One region of the Pseudomonas sp. JQ36 genome, then DNA from elsewhere that is predicted to be linked to it. Evidence: riboswitches for the same ligand, from Rfam matches in the RefSeq annotation. Region 1 holds a riboswitch; the other holds the start of a gene.
The links. Region 1 has a riboswitch for cobalamin ahead of cobW (cobalamin biosynthesis protein CobW). Riboswitches for the same ligand answer to the same signal wherever they lie in the genome.
Positions count from the first base shown of each region.

Region 2: another riboswitch for cobalamin. It lies ahead of cobO (cob(I)yrinic acid a,c-diamide adenosyltransferase); the one in region 1 lies ahead of cobW (cobalamin biosynthesis protein CobW).

Region 1 covers NZ_CM132642.1:2,029,114-2,033,002, reverse strand. The annotation lists cobalamin riboswitch at 1,106-1,318, shown strand; gene cobW (cobalamin biosynthesis protein CobW) at 1,417-2,487, shown strand; gene cobN (cobaltochelatase subunit CobN) at 2,491-3,889, shown strand, end outside.
Region 2 covers NZ_CM132642.1:555,811-559,699, forward strand. The annotation lists gene ACS4NR_RS02700 (PQQ-dependent sugar dehydrogenase) at 1-200, opposite strand, end outside; gene ACS4NR_RS02705 (hypothetical protein) at 267-851, opposite strand; cobalamin riboswitch at 1,016-1,246, shown strand; gene cobO (cob(I)yrinic acid a,c-diamide adenosyltransferase) at 1,328-1,939, shown strand; gene ACS4NR_RS02715 (cobyrinate a,c-diamide synthase) at 1,936-3,318, shown strand; gene bluB (5,6-dimethylbenzimidazole synthase) at 3,315-3,889, shown strand, end outside.

The DNA.
Region 1 (3,889 bases):
TTGGGGATTTGAGTCAATCGGATGGGTATGGGGGGATATCCATTGCTGCGGTAACGGCCACTTAGGGTTCCGCCCTTACGGCGGGTCACTTTTGGCAAACGCCCCAAAAGTAACCAAAAGGTCTATGCCCTGACGTCCGGCCCTCGCCTAGGCTCGGGTTCCTTCGCTGCGGGATTCATCCGGGGGGCAGCGCCTACGGTTTGCTTCGCTGCACCTCCTCTCGCTGTGTTTGGCTGCGCCAAACGGTCGCTGCGCTCCCCCCCCCGGATAAATCCCTCCACTCAGCCTGCCGACGGGCCCTCAGATCAAAAGCGGTACTCGAGCTAACGCTCATTGTGTTGAGTGGGGCGGCTTCGCCGCATGGGGTGCACGCTATCTAAATTGTAGGAGCCATCCTGCTGGCGATGGCGGCCTGACAGCCGACCAATTTCAAACTGAACACACCCATTCCAACTGTGGGAGCGGGCTTGCTCGCGAAGGCGGCCTGCCAGTCGACCAAACTCCAACTGAACACACCCAATCCCATGTAGGAGCTGCCGAAGGCTGCGATCTTTTGACCTGCTTTGGCTCTGGCTTTTGATGTGGCTTTTGATCTTCTGCCCCTTCGGCAGGCCGAGCGAAGGTGTCCATCAGGGGGTTAGGCGCGCAGCGCCATGCGGCGAAGCCGCATACATCGAGAGGAGGTGCAGCGAAGCAAACCGTAGGCGATGCCCCCGGATGGACACCGTAGCGAGGGAACACTGAGCCTCAGCGAAGTGCCGTACGCCGGGGCAAAGCCTTTTGGGTTACCTTTTCGGCGTTTGGAAAAGGTGACTCGCTGTAAGAGCGAAACCGCCAGTGGCGACACCCGCAGAAACGGATATGCCCCCAATCCAAAAAAACCAAACCCCTTAACCCGAAGTCTGGCAAAAGTGACCCGCCTCAACGGCGAAACCGCCAGCGGCGACACCCGCAGAAACGGATATGCCCCCAATCCAAAAAAACCAAACCCCGTAACCCGAAGTCTGGCAAAAGTGACCCGCCGCAATGGCGAAACCGTAATCAGCAACCCCCGCAGCAACGGATATGCCCCCAATCCAACCATTGACCGGTCACCACCCGATGCGTAGCCTTGCGCTTTCGAGGTTCTTCGGCCCACGCCGAAGCTAAGAAGGGAACGCGGTCAAAGCCGCGGCTGCCCCCGCAACTGTGAACGGTGAAGTTCGTTGCCACGCCACTGCCAGCTCAATCCACTGAGCCCGCGGGAAGGCGCAACGAACGCCAGGCGCAAGGCCTGAACACCGTCAGCCAGGAGACCTGCCTCGTGACAGATTTCTCACTACAACCGGGCGGGGTGATCCGGTGGCGAATTCTTCCGCGCGCACGCTCGCAGCGGATCTCGTCCCGCATGCCCGCCACCTTGCCAAAGGGCATCCGATGAAAACACTGGCCAAACTCCCCGTCACCATCGTCACCGGTTTCCTCGGCTCGGGCAAAACCACCTTGCTGCGACACATGCTCGACAACGCTCAGGGCCGTCGTATCGCGGTGATCGTCAACGAGTTCGGCGAGCTGGGCATCGACGGTGAAATCCTCAAGCAATGCACCATCGGCTGCACCGAAGAAGAAGCCACCGGCCGCGTCTACGAACTGGCCAACGGCTGCCTGTGCTGCACGGTGCAGGAAGAGTTCTTCCCGGTGATGCGTGAACTGGTCGCCCGTCGCGGCGATCTCGATCACATCCTGATCGAGACCTCCGGTCTGGCTCTGCCAAAACCATTGGTGCAAGCCTTCCAGTGGCCGGAAATCCGCAGCGCCTGCACCGTGGATGCGGTGATCACCGTGGTCGACAGCCCGGCCGTGGCCGCTGGCACCTTCGCTGCGTTCCCGGATCAGGTCGATGCCCAGCGCAAACTCGACCCGAATCTGGATCACGAATCGCCGCTGCACGAACTGTTCGCCGATCAACTGGCCAGCGCCGATCTGGTGATCCTCAACAAGGCCGACCAGACCAGCGCCGAAGATCTGGCTCGCGTTCGCGCTGAAGTCGCCGAAGAACTGCCGCCGGCAGTAAAAATCATCGAAGCCAGCAACGGTCGCCTGCCGCTGGACGTGCTGATCGGTCTCGGTGCCGGATCCGAAGAACATATCGACAGCCGTCACAGCCATCACGATCACCACCACGACGGTGATGACGATCACGATGACCACGATCACGACGCCTTCGATTCGATCTCGATCGAACTGCCGCAAGCCGACGAAAGCCTGCTGCTCGACGCGCTTACGCAACTGGTTGTGCAGCACGGCATCCTGCGTGTAAAGGGCTTCGCGGCGATTCCGAACAAGCCGATGCGCCTGTTGATTCAGGGCGTGGGCACACGTTTCGACAAGCACTTCGACCGCCAGTGGGGCGCTGACGAAGCGCGCGTCACCCGTCTGGTGCTGATCGGTCAGGAACTCGACGCCGCGCAACTCGAAGCGCAACTGCGCGCCGCGCTCAGCGTTTAAGCCATGCACCTGCTCAGGACCCAGCCCGGCGGTTTCGTGTCGGATGACAACATTGCCGACCTTGGACAAACCCCCGCCGAGCTGGTGATCCTGTGCAGCGGCGATTCCAGCCTGGCGCTGCTCGCCGAAGCGGCGCAGCAACTGCCCGAGGATTACCCGAACCTGCGTCTGGCCAATCCGATGCAGGTGCAGAATCATGCTTCGGTCGATTTGTATGTCGATGAAGTGCTGCGTCACGCCAAGGTCATTCTGATTTCGTTGCACGGCGGCATTGCCTATTGGCGTTACGGTGTCGAGCGTCTGGTGGAGTTGTCCGAGCGCGGGGTGCAGGTGATTCTGGTGCCGGGCGATGATCGTCCCGATCCGGAGCTCAGTGACCTGAGCACCGTGCCCGCCGAGGATCGCGACCGCCTCTGGCAGTTCCTGCGTCAGGGCGGCATGGGCAATGCGCTGGATTTCTTTCATTGTCTGGCCAACCGCTGGCTGGCGCGCGACTACGCCTGGGGCGAACCGCAGGCGCTGCCGCGTACGGCGATTTACCACCCACAGAAAAACACCGCCGCACTGAGCGACTGGCAAGCCGAATGGCTGCCCGGTCAACCGGTCGCGGCGGTGTTGTTTTATCGCTCGCATTTGCAGGCGGCCAACACCGCGTTCATCGATGTGTTCTGCCAGCGCTTGCAGGCGGCAGGGCTCAATCCGTTGCCGATTGGCGTCGCCAGCCTGAAAGAACCCGGCTGCCTCAGTGTGGTCGAGGACTGGCTGGACGAGGTCGAGGCGGCGGTGATTCTCAACACCACCGGGTTCGCGCAATCCAGCCCGGAAGCGCCGCATCTGCGCCCGTTCCGGCGCAATATTCCGGTGATTCAGGCGATCTGCGCCCAGGACAACGAACCCGGTTGGCGCGACAGCGAGCAGGGCCTTGGCCCGCGAGATCTGGCGATGCACATCGCTTTGCCGGAACTTGACGGGCGCATCATCAGCCGGCCGATCAGCTTCAAGGACCTGGCTTGGCGCAGCGAGCGCAGCCAGTCCGACGTGGTCTGCTACCGGGCGCAACCCGAACGCATGGATTTCGTCGCTGAACTGGCGCGGCGCTGGAGCGATCTGGCGCGGCTGCCGAACACGGAAAAACGCATCGCGCTGATCCTCGCCAACTACCCGACTCGCGACGGCCGGATCGGCAATGGCGTCGGTCTCGATACGCCGGCGGCGGCATTGAATATCCTGCGCGCGTTGCAGGCGGAAGGCTTCCCGCTGACGGCGGAGTTGCCGGACAGCGGCACCGAACTGATCCAGCAATTGCTCGGCGGCGTCAGCAACGATCTCGACAGCATCGACCTGCGTCCGTGCCAGCAAAGCCTGGCGATGGACGCCTATCTGGCGATGTTCAATGCGCTGC
Region 2 (3,889 bases), 1.5 Mb from region 1:
CCGGCCGCAGCAGTCGGTTTGCCGCCCGCAGGCCAGCCGACCGCCGGGGCGATGTTCACCGTCGGGATCAGGGTTTTGTTCGGTTCAGGCAGTTTCGGTGACGGGCCGGTGCCGTCAGAAACTTGCAGGCTGGAGGATTCACCGCAGGCGGCGAGCCCTCCGGCGAGGGCGATGACGAGAGCGAGTTGGGTTTTGCGCATTACTGATCTTCCCTATGAATGCTTGCCTAATCATAGAGGAGCTTGCGCACCCGATGGTTCAACCGCTCAACCGCGGGCCTCTTTGAACAGCACGGCGACGCCTGGGTGATAGTTGCCCGCTTCGCTGCGCAACTTGCGGTAGGCGTAGGGGAAATACCAGGCCACCGCGCAGCAGTGTTCCTTTTGCAGGTCGTCGACCATGTCCTGCAGTTCTTCGGGGCTGGCGCTGTGCTGGGCCTTTTGCGGGGCGACGAACAGGCAGCCGAGTTTGAGATCGCTGGCGAAGCTGATGCGTTTGGCATCGCTGGTGATGTCCAGCAGGGCCTGGGTCAGATTGAGGTTGTTGACTCGCGGCCAGCGTTGGGTCGCCCGGAGGTAGGCGCGGTCTTCAGCCCCGGCGATGAACAGGTCGGCGCGGGCATTGCGTTCGCCTTCCTCGTTCTGTTTGCGCGTGGCGGTATCGCAAAGGGTCACCAGTTCGGCCATCCATGCCGCCGCGGAGAGCAATCCGAGATTGGCTTTCTCGTCATGCCAGTAAGGGGTGTCGTTGTCGCCGCGAATGGCGTTGTAGCGGTCGATACAGTCAAACCAGCGTTCAAGCATCGGGCGCAGGAATTCCAGGCGCGGGTTGCTGATGATCATGCCTTGCATCGTCATCATCCTTATTGTTGTAGTGTGCTTTTTCAAACAAAAGCATGGCTCTTTGATATCACTTGTCTCAGTGTGGCACAAGATTGGCGTCAGTTAATTGATCGACGGCAGTTATTCGCCCGACGGCCCCCTCTTTAATTGACGCTCCACCCCCAACCCTCTAACCTTCGCGGCTTGTTTCAGGTGCTCTGTGACCTGTGTCGACAGAGTGAAACAGGGAAGCCGGTGAGGGTTGTCTTCAGGCGAAGAACGATCACGATCCCGGCGCTGCCCCCGCAACGGTAAATGAGTAAAAGCTGCGCCTTGAGCCACTGCCTCGACAGAAGCGGGAAGGCGCGCAGCCAGGCGATTCGCCGCTCATGAGCCCGGAGACCGGCCTGATCCATCCAGCGGCATCACGGTGGGCGATGCCAGGCTTTTTGCCGTCTATTCTTGTGCCTGCCCGCCGTTATCCAGCCTCAACGGAGAGCTCCCCCATGACCGATTCCCCCGAGCGCGACGAACGCCATCTGGCGCGTATGCAGCGCAAAAAAGCCGTGATCGACGAACGCATCGCCAATTCGCCTGACGAGTGCGGCCTGGTGCTGGTGCTGACCGGCAATGGCAAAGGCAAAAGCAGCTCGGCGTTCGGCATGCTCGCCCGCGCCATGGGCCACGGCATGCAGTGCGGCGTGGTGCAGTTCATTAAGGGTCGCAACAGCACCGGCGAAGAACTGTTCTTCCGCCGCTTTCCCGAGCAAGTGCGTTTTCACGTGATGGGCGAGGGTTTCACTTGGGAAACCCAGGATCGCCAGCGTGACATCGCCGCCGCCGAAGCCGCGTGGGCAGTGTCCCGCGAGCTGCTGCGCGATCCGTCGATCGGCCTGGTGGTGCTGGACGAACTGAACATCGCCCTCAAGCACGGCTACCTCGATCTTGATCAGGTGCTCAGCGACTTGCAGGCGCGTCCGCCGATGCAGCACGTGATCGTCACCGGTCGCGCGGCCAAGCCGGAAATGATCGAGATGGGCGATACCGTCACCGAAATGGGCATGCTCAAACACGCCTTCCAGGCCGGCATCAAAGCGCAGAAAGGCGTCGAACTTTGAATCAACCACGTCACTGCCCGGCGGTACTGATTGCCGCGCCGGCCTCCGGTCAGGGCAAGACCACCGTCACTGCCGCGCTCGCTCGCTTGCATCGCAACCAGGGGCGCAAGGTGCGCGTGTTCAAGTGCGGCCCGGACTTCCTCGACCCGATGATTCTCGAGCGCGCCAGCGGTGCGCCGGTGTATCAACTGGACATGTGGATGGTCGGCGAGCAGGAAAGTCGCCGTCTGTTGTGGGAAGCTGCTGCCGAAGCCGATCTGATCCTGATCGAAGGCGTGATGGGCCTGTTCGACGGCACACCATCGAGCGCTGATCTGGCGCGGCATTTCGGCGTGCCGGTGCTCGGCGTGATCGACGGTACCGCCATGGCCCAGACCTTTGGCGCCCTGGCACTGGGTTTGGCGAAGTATCAGCCGGACCTGCCATTCGCCGGCGTGCTGGCCAACCGTGTCGGCACCTTGCGTCATGCACAGTTGCTCGAAGGCAGCCTCACCGAAGGTCTGCGCTGGTACGGCGCGCTGTCACGCGAGACCGGGATCGAGTTGCCGAGCCGGCACCTCGGTCTGGTGCAGGCCAGCGAATTGAATGATCTCGACCTGCGTCTCGACGCCGCCGCCGAAGCCTTGGCCAGCAGTTGCGAGGTAGCGCTGCCACCGGCCGTGGAATTTGCCGCACCTGAAGTGATCCCTGCCGAACCGCTGCTCGACGGCGTGCGCATCGCCGTCGCTCGCGATGAGGCCTTTGCCTTCACCTACGGCGCCAGTCTCGACCTGCTACGGGCGATGGGCGCCGAGTTGAGTTTCTTCTCGCCGATCCGCGATACGCAATTGCCCGAGGCCGACAGTCTGTATCTGCCCGGTGGTTATCCGGAATTGCACCATGTCGCGTTATCGCAAAACACCGCGATGCTCGATGCGATCCGTGCGCACCACGCCGCCGGCAAACCGTTGCTCGCCGAGTGCGGCGGCATGCTCTATCTGCTCGACGCGTTGACCGATGTCGACGGCACCCGCGCCGAACTGGTCGGCCTGCTGCGCGGTGAGGCGGTAATGCAAAAACGTCTGGCGGCACTGGCACTGCAAGCGGTGGATCTGCCGGAAGGTTCGTTGCGCGGCCACACCTATCACCATTCCCTGACCACCACTGAGCTGACGCCGATCGCCCGGGGCCTGAGCCCGAATGGCGGGCGCGGAGCCGAGGCGGTATATCGGGAAGGGCGGATGACGGCGTCGTACGTGCATTTCTACTTTCCGTCGAATCCTGCGGCTATCGCGGCACTGTTTGTGCCAGATCTTGAGGCCGCTTTCGCGAGCAAGCCCGCTCCCACATTGGATCACCTAACCCCTGTGGGAGCGGGCTTGCTCGCGAAGAGGCCATGACCGACAACGCATTCACTGAAGCCGAGCGCACAGCGGTCTATAAAGTCATCGCCGAACGCCGCGACATGCGCCACTTCACCGGCGGCACGGTCGAGCCGGAGTTGCTGCGCCGCCTGCTCGAAGCCGCGCATCAGGCGCCCAGCGTCGGCCTGATGCAGCCATGGCGTTTCATCCGCATCAGCGATCGCGGCTTGCGCGGGCAGATCCAGAACCTCGTCGAAGAAGAGCGCGTGCGTACCGCCGAAGCCCTCGGCGAGCGCAGTGACGAGTTCATGAAGCTCAAGGTCGAAGGCATCAATGACTGCGCCGAAGTGCTGGTCGCGGCACTGATGGACGATCGTGAAAAACACATTTTCGGCCGTCGTACGCTGCCGGAAATGGACATGGCCTCGCTGTCCTGCGCGATTCAGAATCTGTGGCTGGCCTCCCGTGCCGAAGGACTGGGCATGGGCTGGGTGTCGCTGTTCGAACCGCAGGCACTGGCCGATCTGCTGCGGTTGCCGGCCGGGGCCAAGCCGCTGGCGGTGTTGTGCCTGGGGCCGGTCAAGGAATTCTATCCGGCGCCGATGCT